Regions from separate parts of the Variovorax sp. OK605 genome, predicted to be linked through region 2. Evidence: predicted binding sites of a transcription regulator. Region 2 holds the regulator's gene; each other region holds the start of a gene.
What was found. The regulator sigma-54, encoded in region 2, starts transcription at its own class of promoters, with help from an activator protein. The targets are predictions, from matches to a motif close to TGGCANGNAANCTGCTTT.

Region 1 (4,125 bases), on a different contig from region 2:
AAACGGCCGTGTCGGCCGCGCGGTGGCCGATATGGCACTGGCACAGGACACCGGTGCGGCAACGCGGCTCTTCAGCCTTTCGCGCCAGATGCTGGCGGACCGCAAGGGGTACTACGACGCGCTGGCAGCGGGCCAGTCGGGCGGCATGGACGTGACGGCCTTCGTGCAATGGTTCGCCGGGGCCTTCGGGCGTGCATGCATCGCGTCCGGCAACACGATCCAGTCATCGCTGGAACGCTCGCGCTTCTGGGCGCGGCATGCACAGCACGACATCAACGAGCGGCAGCGGCAGTTGCTGCAACGGCTGCTCGAGGCCGGCGACGGCGGCTTCCTGGGCGGCCTCAACGTAGAGAAGTACCTGAAGATGGTGCGCGTCTCGAAGGCCACGGCCACGCGCGACCTGTCTGACCTCGTGCGCAACGGCATGTTGTATGCGGCGGGTCAGGGCAAGGCGGTGCGCTACTACGTGAACATGCCGGGATGGACACATGGAGTGGCAGGGTCCGGCAGCCGGATCACCAGTTGACCTCCCGCTCCGGCGTGGCCGAAATGTGGTGAATCGACAGGTCCGCCCCGTCGTATTCCTCCTCCTGGGTCAGCCGCAACCCGACCGCCTTCTTCAGCGCGCCGTACACCGCCCAGCCCGCCAGCCCGGCCCACGCCACGCCCATCAGCGTGCCGATCAGCTGCGCCCACACATTCACCCCGCCGATGCCGCCCAGCGCCTGCGTGCCGAAGATGCCCGCCGCAATGCCGCCCCAGGTGCCGCACAGGCCGTGCAGCGGCCACACGCCGAGCACGTCGTCGATCTTCCATTTGTTCTGCACCAGCGTGAACATCTTGACGAAGATGGCGCCGGCCACGCCGCCCACCACCAGCGCGCCCAGCGGGTGCATCAGGTCGGAGCCGGCGCACACGGCCACCAGCCCGGCGAGCGGGCCGTTGTAGACAAAGCCGGGGTCGTTCTTGCCCATGGCCAGCGCCACCAGCGTGCCGCCGACCATCGCCATGAGCGAGTTGACGGCCACCAGGCCCGAGATCTTGTCGATGCTCTGCGCGCTCATCACATTGAAGCCGAACCAGCCCACGCACAGCACCCACGCGCCCAGCGCCAGGAACGGGATGTTCGACGGCGGGTGCGCGCTGAGCGAGCCGTCGCCGCGGTAGCGGTTGCGGCGCGCGCCCAGCAGCAGCACGGCCGGCAACGCGAGCCAGCCGCCCACGGCATGGACCACCACCGAGCCCGCGAAGTCATGGAATTCATGACCCGTGAGCGAGGCGATCCAGCCCTGGATGCCGAAGTGCCTGTTCCAGGCAATGCCCTCGTACAGCGGATAGACGAAGCCCACGATCACCGCGGTGGCGATGAGCTGCGGCCAGAACTTGGCCCGCTCGGCGATGCCGCCCGAGATGATGGCCGGGATGGCGGCGGCGAAGGTGAGCAGGAAGAAGAACTTCACCAGCTCGTAGCCGCTTCTTGCCGACAGTTCGGTGGCGCTCACGAAGAAATGCGTGCCGTAGGCCACGCCGTAGCCCACCAGGAAGTACACGATGGTCGATACCGAGAAGTCGACCAGGATCTTCACCAGCGCATTGACCTGGTTCTTCTTGCGCACGGTGCCCAGCTCGAGAAAAGCAAAACCGGCGTGCATGGCCAACACCATGATGGCGCCGAGAAGGATGAACAGCGCATCTGCGCCCTGTTTGAGTGCGTCCATGGAAGCTTCTTGCAGTTTTTGATTTGAATTGGTGCGTCGCACCCGAATCAGTCGGAGCGGCGGCCAAAGAAAGCAAAAATGGTGCCTAAAGCTCGTTGATGGTGCGGAATGAACCAAACAAGGGCCTTCCAGAACCCTTGCGCGCACCGGTTCAGCCCGCGCCGGCGCCCAATGCGTCGCGGTAGCGGCGGCTGCAGGGCACGGTGGTGCCGTCGTGCATGTGCAGCCGGGCGTCGCCACCGTCCAGCGGCTCGATCTCCTTGATGCGCCCCAGGTTCACCGCATGGCTGCGGTGCACGCGCATGAAGGTCGCGGGGTCGAGCTGGGCCAGGAAGTCGGTCAGCGTGGCGCGCAGCAGGTAGTCGTGGCCGTTCACGTGCAGGCCGACGTAGTTGCCCTCGGCCTGCAGCCAGTCGATGTCGCCGGCGGCGATGAGGAATTCGCGGCGCAGCTTGCGCACCAGGAAGCGCTCGGGGCGGGTGGGCGGCGGCGGTGGGGCCGGTGGAGGTGCCTCCGGCATCGCGGATTCGACGCCCTCCGGTTCCGTCGAAGTCTCCGGTGGCGACAGTGGCTGCAGCGGTGCCGCCCTTTCCTCCGGCGCATCGAGCACCCGTGCCTCGCCCTGCAGCCGCAGCATGAACAGCCGGTAGGCCCAGATCCCGAACACGATCGACGCGTACGCGCGCACGTCCTTCAGGTATTCGTAGCCCCACTGGCCGCTCCAGCCCGCGAAGTCGTAGCGCTCGCCGACCGCCGCGTAGGCCAGCGCACGCAGCGCGAACATGGCCACCACGTGCACCACGCTGAAGGCCACGCTGGCCAGCGCGTGACCCGCGAGGTAGCGCAGCAGCTGCCGGCGCGGCAACGGCGAGAGCCAGCGCTCGACCGCCACGATGGCCGGCACCAGCGCCAGCAGCACGAGGTGGCTGGAGCCTTCCCAGACCAGGATCTGCCAGGTGGCGGGCGGCTCGGCGCGGGTGCGCGCGTCGACCAGCGCCACCGAGGTGTTGAACACGGCCTGCAGCGCCATCACAGCGATCCAGAAGCCCACCTCCACGTAGCGGCGCACCGGCTCGTAGCGCTCGTACAGGTTCTTGCGAGGGTCTGCCATGGCGGGAATTCTCGCGAAAACAGCCCCTGGGACGGCCTGCTTTCGCGCTTTTTCGTCCCTCCGGGCCACCGCTCGTCACAAACCGGGGGCGATCCATCCCCCGGCCGCGCCGCGCCGCCCGCGCCAGGCCGAGCATCGCGGCTTCTTTGCTTCGAGGAGCTTGCGATGAGCACCACCACCACTGCCACCACCAGCGCCACCGCCACCCCCGGCCAGCGCCGCCACGACATCGACGCCCTGCGCGCGCTCGCTTTCCTGTTCGTCATCCTCTATCACGTGGGCATGTACTACGTGGCCGGCTGGCACTGGCACCTGAAGAGCCCGCACGCCGCCGAATGGCTGCCGTGGCCGATGGTGGCGCTCAACCTGTGGCGCATGGACCTGGTGTTCCTGATCTCGGGCGTGTCGCTCGGCTTCCTGAGCCGCGGCCAGGGCACCTGGGGCCTGTTGCGCAGCCGGGGGCTGCGGCTGCTGTTGCCGCTGGCCTTCGGCATGGCGGTGATCGTGCCGTACCAGGCCTATGCGCAGGGCGTGGCCAACGGCCACGTCGCGCCGGGCTTCGGCGCCTTCCTGCTGCGCTACCTGTCGATGAGCGCGCCATGGCCCAGGCAGGCCTTCGACGGCGCGGAGTTCGGCATCACCTGGAACCACCTCTGGTACCTGCCCTACCTGTTCACGTACACGGCGCTGGTCGCCCTGACGCTGCCGCTGTGGAATTCGGCCGCCGGCCAACGGCTGCGCCGCGCCTTCAACGGCCTGCGCGGCTGGAAGCTGCTGGTGCTGCCGGTGGTGCCGCTGCTGCTGTGGACCCTGCTGCTGGCCGCGCGCTTTCCGGCCACGCACAACCTGGTGCGCGACTTCCACCTGCACAGCCTCTACTTCACGCTGTTCCTCTACGGCTACTGGATGGGCGTGGACACGGGCGTGTGGAGGGAACTGGAGCGGCTGCGCCGCGTGTCGCTCGCGCTGGCCGTGGCGGTCATCGCGGTGTTCTTCGCGCTGCGCGCCGGCGCCAGAGTGCCGGCCTCCGGCCTCCTGATGGACACGCTGCGCGTGCTCTACCTGTGGCTGGCGGTCGCGGCCATCCTGGGCCACGGCCACCGCCACCTGAACCGCCCATGGCCGTGGCTGCGCTGGGCCAACGAGTCGGTGTACCCGTGGTACGTGCTGCACCAGACGCTGATCGTCGCGGGCATCACCGTGCTGGCACCGCTGGCGCTCGGCCCGGTCGCCGAGCCCGTGCTGCTGGTGGCGCTGACGCTCGCCGGGTGCTGGCTGCTGACCGACGGGCTGATC
Region 2 (4,125 bases):
GCGAATCGGCGTAGGCCTCGGCCAGGGTCCAGATCAGGTTGAGCTTGCCGCTGTCCAGGTCGTCGGCCATCGGGCTGTAGCCCAGCAGGTCGTTGGGCGCGGGCGGCGGCGGGGGTGGCGTGGTGCCGGGCGCGGTGGCGGCCTCGAAGCGGCGCTGCAGCTCCTCGCGCGACAGGTCGCTGGCCACGACCGACGCCACCGGCCGCACGTAGACGCTGTTCCAGTACTGGTCGAACAGGCTGCCCAGCCGCGGCATCAGCGCGCCGGTGACGAAGGTGTCCAGGTCGAGGAAGTTCTCGCCCGCGGTGCGCCGGAAGTACTGGTTGCCGATGTTGCGTCCGCCCGCCACCGCCATCGCGCCGTCGGCGATGAACAGCTTGTTGTGCATGCGCCGGTTCACGCGGCTGAAGTCGAACAGCGACGCGGTGAAGCGCTTCAGGATGCTGCCGCGTCCGGCCGGGAACGGGTTGAACAGGCGCAGCTCCACGTTGGGCGTGGCGGCGAAGCCGCGCAGCAGCTCGTCCTCGCCCGAGGTGTAGAGGTCGTCCATGAGCAGCCGCACGCGCACGCCGCGCAGCGCGGCGTCGCGCAGGGTGCGCAGCAGGTAGCGGCCGGTCTCGTCGTTCTCGATCTGGTAGTACTGCACGTCGAGCGTGCGCTGCGCGCGGCGGGCCAGCTGGATGCGGGTGTCGAAGGCGAAGTCGCCGCCGGGCATCAGGCGAAAGCCGCTCAGGTCGGGGTCGGGCTGGGCAGCCAGCGCGATCTTGCCCAGCGCGGTGTCGGCCGACGCGGCCATGGCCTTGGTGGGCGGGCGCGGGGCCTCGTCGGGCAAGGTGGCGCAGCCGGAAAAAAACAGCACGGCAAGCAAAGCCGACATCCAATGCCCCCAGCGCGACATCGGGCGACGGCTCATCGGCGGCTTTCTACAGCGCCTTGCGCAGGTTGGCGGGGGCGATGCGCAGCGCTTCGCGGTACTTGGCCACGGTGCGGCGCGCGCACTCGATGCCCTGCTCCTTCAGCATCTCGGAGATCTGGCTGTCCGACAGCGGCTTCTTGATGCTCTCGGAGCTCACGAACTGCTTGATCAGCGCGCGCACCGCGGTGCTCGACGCGTTGCCGCCGGTCTCGGTGCCCAGCGCCGAGCCGAAGAAGTACTTGAGCTCGACCGTGCCGTACGGCGTGGACATGTACTTGGCGGTGGTCACGCGCGAGATGGTCGACTCGTGCAGGCCCAGCTCGTCGGCGATCTCGCGCAGCACCAGCGGGCGCATGGCGAGCTCGCCGTGCACGAAGTAGCTCTTCTGCCGCTCGACGATGGCGTTGCTCACGCGCAGGATGGTGTCGAAGCGCTGCTGGATGTTCTTGATGAACCAGCGCGCCTCCTGCAGCCGCTGCGACAGCGCCTGGCTGCCCTCGCCCTTGTGCGCTTTGAGCGCGCCGGCGTAGATGTCGTGCACGCGCAGGCGCGGCATGACCTCGGGGTTCAGCATGACGCGGAACTTGATGTTGGTGCCGCGGCCCGTCTTGGTGACGATCACGTCGGGAATGACGATGTTGCGCTCGACGTCCACGAAGCGCCGGCCTGGCTTGGGCTCCAGGCGCGCGATGATCTGCAGCGCCGAGCGCACCAGCTCCTCGTTGGTGCGGGTGAGCGTGGCCAGCCGCTTGAAGTCGCGCCGCGCGAGCAGCTCCATCGGCAGCTTGCAGATGGCGATGGCGGTCTTGCGGACCAGCGCTTGGTCGTCGCTCTCGTCCTCGCTGGCCAGCGCGCGCAGCTGGATGCTCAGGCATTCGCCCAGGTCGCGCGCGCCGACGCCGGCGGGCTCCAGGCTCTGCAGCAGGCCCAGCGCCACCTGGAAGTGGTGCACGAGGTCGTCGAACTGGTCGTTGTCGTCGCCGGCCAGGCCCGAGGCCAGCGCGGGCAGCGAGTCTTCGAGGTAGCCGTCGTCGTTGAGCGATTCGATCAGGAAGCGCAGCGCGGCGTTGTCGTTCTCGTTCAGCCGCAGGCTCAGCGCCTGGCGGTGCAGGAACGACTGCAGCGACTCCTGGCTGCGCGCGAGCTCGGTGGCGTCGGCGCGTTCGTCGTCGCCCAGGTTGTTCTGGCGCGCGGGCGCGTCGCTGCCCCACTCGCTGTCGTCGGGCGCCGCCATGTCGACGGTGCCGTCGCCTTCCCAGTCGGGCTCGCGCTCGGTGATTTCGGCGGCCGGGCCGTCGGACTCCGTGCTGCTGGTGCTGGTTTCCGTGGACGTGCTGGAGGTGCTTGCGGATGGAGTGAAGTCGCCCTCGCCGCCATCGGCGCTGTCGCCTGCGTCATCGCGCGGCACCGGCGCATCGGCCGTGTCGAGCCCGAACTCCTCGCGCGCCGCCTCTTCCGCGGTGCGCTCCAGGAACGGGTTCTCGTCCAGCATCTGCTCCACCTCCTGGCTCAGTTCGAGCGTGGAGAGTTGCAGCAGCCGAATGGACTGCTGGAGCTGGGGCGTCAGCGCAAGATGCTGCGAGACGCGAAGGGACAGCCCTTGCTTCATGGAGAACCCGACCCTCCCTTACATCCGGAAGTGCTCGCCGAGGTACACCCTGCGTACTTCGGCGTTGTCGACGATCTCCGAAGGCGTGCCTTGTGCCAGCACGTGCCCGTCGCTGATGATGAACGCGTGGTCGCAGATGCCCAGCGTCTCACGCACGTTGTGGTCGGTGATGAGCACGCCGATGCCACGTTCCTTCAGGAAACTGATGATCCGCTGGATCTCGATCACCGCGATCGGGTCGATACCGGCAAAGGGCTCGTCCAGCAGGATGAAGCGCGGCTGGGTGGCCAGCGCGCGCGCGATCTCGACGCGGCGGCGCTCGCCGCCCGACAGCGCCAGCGCGGGCGAATCGCGCAGATGGTCCACGCGCAGGTCGGCCAGCAGCTCGGACAGGCGCTCTTCGATGTGCTGCTTGGACAGCGCCGCCATCTTGCCGTTGGCGTCGGGCTCCTGCTGCAGCTCGAGCACGGCGCGCACGTTTTCCTCGACCGTGAGCTTGCGGAAGATCGAGGCTTCCTGCGGCAGGTAGCTCAGGCCCATGCGGGCGCGGCGGTGGATCGGCATGTGGGCGATCGGCTCGCCGTCGATGGTGATGTCGCCCGCGTCGGCACGCACCAGCCCGACGATCATGTAGAACGAAGTGGTCTTGCCCGCGCCGTTCGGCCCGAGCAGCCCGACGACTTCGCCCTTCTGCACGTCGAGAGAGACGTCCTTCACGACCGTGCGGCTGCCGTAGCTCTTCTTCAGGCCGCGCGCGACCAGGCGGCTGCCCGGCGTGCCGTTGGCGTCCTGCGTTCCAGCGGTTTCGATCACTTGCGGGTTTCTCCCTCGTCACTGAGCGTGGTGCTCGGGCGCAGGCCCTTGCCGGGCGCCGGGGTGGGTGCCGGCGGCGGCGCCTTGGCACCGGCCGGAGCGCCCGGAACGGCAGCGCCGGGCGCGGTCGCGGCCTTGGGGGTCAGGATGGTCTTCACGCGGCCACCCGGGGTGGACGCGTTGACGGCGGTGTTCGGCGGCACGGTGGAACCGTTGACCGTGTAGGTGTCGTTGCTCTGGTCGTAGACGATCAGCGCGCCCTGGCTCTCGTCGTTCGGCGTGGCGCCGAGCAGGCGGCGCATCACGGCGTTGCGGATGAACTTGACGTTGTCGGCGCGGCTGTCGTACTCGATGACTTCCGACTCGCCCTCGATCCACTCGTCGGGCGCGTTGCGCTTCTGCTTGTAGTAAGCGCGCTTGCCGGGTGCCGCGGTGACCACGCCGTACTGGTAGCCCTCGGCGTCCTGGCGCACGTCCAGGCGTGCGCCGCGGATGATGATCGTGCCCTTGGTGACCAGCACGTTGCCCGTGAACACGCTGGTCTGCTTCAGGTCGTCGTAACGCATGGCGTCCGACTCGATGTTCATCGGCTTGGTACGGTCGGCGGTCTCGGCCAGCGCGCCCGAAGCGAAGCCGGCCAGCAGGAGCGCGGCGGCGGCCAGGCGGCCGACGCGACGCAGGAGGGGAGTGGTGGGGTAAGAGTGCAATGTCATAGAGGCACGAAACTTGCTCGGCATTGTATGCGGCTGATTGCGTCAGCCCCGCACGCACAGATGAAAAAGCCCGC
Region 3 (4,125 bases), 220 kb from region 2:
TCGACGGCTACCAGATGGCAAGGCAGGGCCGCGCAGGCCCGGCACTGGCCGCGGCCGGCCTCGGCTCGTTCTTCGCCGGTTGCGTGGGCACGCTGATCCTGGCCGCCTTCGCGCCGCCGCTGACCGAGCTGGCCTTCAAGTTCGGCCCCGCAGAGTACTTCTCGCTGATGACCCTGGGCCTGATCGGCGCGGTGGTGCTGGCTTCGGGCTCGCTGATCAAGGCGGTGGCCATGATCGTGCTGGGCCTGCTGCTGGGCATCGTGGGCACCGACGTGAACTCGGGCGTGGCGCGCTACAGCTTCGACATTCCCGAGCTGACCGACGGCATCGGCTTCGTGGTGATTGCCATGGGCGTGTTCGGCTACGGCGAAATCATCGGCAACCTCTCGCAGCCCGACGACGAGCGCGAAGTGTTCACGCACAAGGTGAAGGGCCTGTGGCCCACCAAGGAAGACTTCAAGCGCATGACGCCCGCGGTGCTGCGCGGCACGGCGCTGGGTTCGGCCCTGGGCATCCTGCCCGGCGGCGGCGCGCTGCTGGCCTCCTTCGCCTCGTATGCGCTGGAGAAGAAGATCAAGATGCGCCCCGGCGAAGTGCCCTTCGGCAAGGGCAACATCCGCGGCGTGGCGTCGCCCGAGTCGGCCAACAACGCCGGCGCGCAGACTTCCTTCATCCCGCTGCTGACGCTGGGCATTCCGCCCAACGCCGTGATGGCGCTGATGGTGGGCGCCATGACGATCCACAACATCCAGCCCGGCCCGCAGGTGATGACCAGCAACCCGGAACTGTTCTGGGGCCTGATCGCCTCGATGTGGATCGGCAACGCGATGCTGATCATCCTGAACCTGCCGCTGATCGGCATGTGGATCAAGCTGCTGACGGTGCCCTACAAGTTCCTGTTCCCCGCCATCGTGCTGTTCTGCGCGATCGGCGTGTACTCGACCAACAACAACACCTTCGACGTATGGATGGTGGCGGCCTTCGGCTTCATCGGCTACCTGTTCATCAAGCTGCGCACCGAGCCCGCGCCGCTGCTGCTGGGCTTCATCCTGGGCCCGATGATGGAAGAGAACCTGCGGCGCGCGCTGCTGCTGTCGCGCGGCGCGTGGAGCGTGTTCGTCACGCGGCCGCTGTCGGCGGGGCTGCTGGTGGCCGCGGTGATGCTGCTCGGGATCGTGCTGCTGCCCGCCATCAAGGCCAAGCGCGAAGAGGCATTCGTCGAGGAGTGAAGACGCCTTGCGGTCTTGCAGGAAGCCCCCATCCGGGGGCTTTTTTCATTCCGGCCTGCGAGCCTGGCGCCCCCGGCCGGGACCGCGCTTGGAGCTGCTACCGCAGGAACGCGTCGTAAGCCGTCTTCAGGATCAGCGCGCTCACCACCACGATGAACACCACCCGCACGAAGCCCGCGCCGTGCTTCAGCGCCACGCGCGTGCCCAGCAGGCTGCCGGCCACGTTGGCCACCGCCATCACCAGCCCGTAGTGCCACCACACGTGGCCCTTGGCGGCCAGCAGGATCAGCGCGGCCGCGTTGGTCAGCGTGTTGATGATCTTGGCGGAGGCCGAGGCGTTCAGGAAGTCGTAGCCCATCCAGCGCACGAACAGGAACACCAGGAAGCTGCCCGCGCCCGGGCCGAAGAAGCCGTCGTACAGCCCGATCGACAGGCCGATGGTGCAGGCTGCCAGCGTTTCGGCCCGGCCGCTGAAGCGCGGCGCGTGCAGCCGGCCCATGTCCTTGCGCGCCAGGGTGTAGAGCAGCACGCCCAGCAGGATGACCGGCAGCGCCCGGCGCAGGAAGTCGCCGGGGAACATGGTGACGCCCCAGGCGCCCAGCATCGCGCCGGCGAAACCGAGCAACGCGGCAGGCCACAGGGCACCCCAGCGCATCTGCACGCGCTGGCTGAACTGGGCCGCGGCGGCGGCCGTGCCCCAAATGGACGCACTCTTGTTGGTGCCCAGCAGGGTCGCTGGTGGTGCGCCCGGAAACACGGCAAACAGCGCCGGCACCAGGATCAACCCGCCTCCACCCACGATCGAATCGACAAAACCCGCGAGCAGCGAGGCACCCGTGACCACCAGCATTTCCATGGCGGCGATTGTCGCACCCGCAGAACTATCAAAAAGATAGCTGCATTCGCACGTGCGACAAGCGCAGGAGGCCGATTTCGCTTGAGGAAAATGCCTGCCGCGCACGCGGCGAGCGGGCATAAAAAAGGCGCCGACCAGCGGCGCCTTTCAAGTTTTGACCAGGCATCTCGTACGGAGCCTTTGAGCATTTTTCTTGTTGATCGGGAATTTGTCTCCTCGGACCCTCGGCAGTACGAGCAGGGCCCGTTCGCGAGTGGGCAGACTTTAGGGCGTGCACCGCGCCAGTGCATTGGGAATTACCCGCTTTGCCTTACGTTCGAAATGCATTTCGCGTACGAAAGTGTTTCCGAGCGTTAACGGCATGGCACGACTTGTGCACGTAAGGCCTCAGTCCGCAACTCGAAGAAGACAACCGCCATGGCCTTGGCTCCCCAAGCCTCCATCAACGCGGCAGACACCGCGTGGATGATGACCTCGACCGCGCTGGTGCTGCTCATGACGCTGCCCGGCATCGCGCTCTTCTACGCGGGCATGGTGCGCCGCAAGAACGTGCTGGCCACCATGGCCGCCGTGGTGGCGATCGCCGCGGCGGTGTCGCTCACCTGGTTCGCGGTGGGCTACTCGCTGGCCTTCACGCCCGGCTGGCCCTGGCTGGGCGGCCTCGGCCGGCTCTGGTTCTCGGGCTTCGAGTACCTGAAGGACGCGGGCCAGGTGGCGGTGAGCCACGTGGCGCCCAACATTCCGGAGTCGGTCTACGCGATGTTCCAGCTGACCTTCGCGATCATCACCACCGCGCTGGTGCTGGGCGCCTTCGTCGAGCGCATGCGCTTCTCGGCGGTGCTGTGGTTCGCGCTGCTGTGGAGCGTGCTGGTCTATGCGCCGGTCGCGCACTGGGTGTGGGAGCCGGGCGGCTGGCTCGCGCAGATGGGCGCGCTCGACTTCGCGGGCGGCTCGGTGGTGCACGTCAACGCGGGCATCGCGGGGCTGGTGTGCGCCTATGCGCTGGGCCCGCGCAAGGGCTACGGGCGCGAGGCCTTCGAGCCCTACAACCTGGCCTTCACCATGGTGGGCGCGGGCCTGCTGTGGGTGGGCTGGTTCGGCTTCAATGCGGGCTCGGCGGTGGCGGCCGACGGGCGCGCCGGCCTCGCCATGCTGGTGACGCACATCGCCGCGGCGGCGGGCGCCATGAGCTGGATGGTGGGCGAGTGGACCGTGCGGCGGCGCCCCTCGCTGCTGGGCCTGTGCTCGGGCCTGGTGGCCGGGCTGGTGGCCATCACGCCGGCGGCGGGCTTCGTCACGCCGCCGGCCGCGCTGGCCATCGGCGCCATCGCGGGGCTGGCCTGCTATTGGGGCGCCACGGGCCTGAAGCACCTGCTGGGGGCGGACGACTCGCTGGACGTGTTCGGCGTGCACGGCATCGGCGGCATCGTGGGCGCGCTGCTCACGGGCGTGTTCGCCGACCCTCGCATCTCGGGCGCCGGCGGCGACGTGCTGACCCAGGCCATTGCCGTGGGCAGCGTCGCCATCTACAGCGCCACCGGCACGGCGGTGGTGCTTCTCCTGGTGCACCTGCTCGTGGGCCTGCGCGTCGACGCCGAGAGCGAACTGGCGGGCCTCGATCTTGCACAGCACAGGGAACACCTGGGGAGTTGATCCACCGACGGAGGGAACCGCCATGCCATCCATGTCCGAAAGCGAACGCATCGCCCTCGCCGCCCGCCTGCACGTGGCGCTGCGGCGAAAGCACGGGCGCGTGACCGACACCGAGTGGATGGCGACCAACGCCGAGTACGCCGCCGAGATCGTGCGCATGACCCGCGCGCACGCGGCGGACACGAAGGACGAAGAGCTCTACCTGCTCGCCACACGGCTCGAGCAGGCGATGGAGCCGCTGGCCCGCGCGGCGCGGTTGGCGGCGCGGCAGCCGGACGGAAATCCGCCTACGCCGCCGCCGCGCTACGTGGGCGGGCTGCGCTGACTCTTTCTTGCTGGCGCATTGTTCAAGGTGCGCGCGTCTCGGGGCGTCAGCGCTCGACGCTG

Region 1: the regulator sigma-54 is predicted to act here: its motif matches at 1,788-1,805, upstream of BM013_RS15215 (ammonium transporter).
Region 3: the regulator sigma-54 is predicted to act here: its motif matches at 2,448-2,465, upstream of BM013_RS13285 (ammonium transporter).

The regions. Positions count from the first base shown of each region.
Region 1 covers NZ_FOWL01000005.1:195,111-199,235, reverse strand. The annotation lists gene BM013_RS15220 (Fic family protein) at 1-526, shown strand, start outside; gene BM013_RS15215 (ammonium transporter) at 516-1,718, opposite strand; gene BM013_RS15210 (LytTR family DNA-binding domain-containing protein) at 1,870-2,829, opposite strand; gene BM013_RS15205 (acyltransferase family protein) at 2,995-4,125, shown strand, end outside.
Region 2 covers NZ_FOWL01000004.1:159,868-163,992, forward strand. The annotation lists gene BM013_RS12275 (phospholipase D family protein) at 1-913, opposite strand, end outside; gene rpoN (RNA polymerase factor sigma-54) at 924-2,525, opposite strand; gene lptB (LPS export ABC transporter ATP-binding protein) at 2,544-3,338, opposite strand; gene lptA (lipopolysaccharide transport periplasmic protein LptA) at 3,335-4,051, opposite strand.
Region 3 covers NZ_FOWL01000004.1:383,336-387,460, forward strand. The annotation lists gene BM013_RS13275 (tripartite tricarboxylate transporter permease) at 1-1,229, shown strand, start outside; gene BM013_RS13280 (TSUP family transporter) at 1,327-2,085, opposite strand; gene BM013_RS13285 (ammonium transporter) at 2,503-3,738, shown strand; gene BM013_RS13290 (hypothetical protein) at 3,761-4,063, shown strand.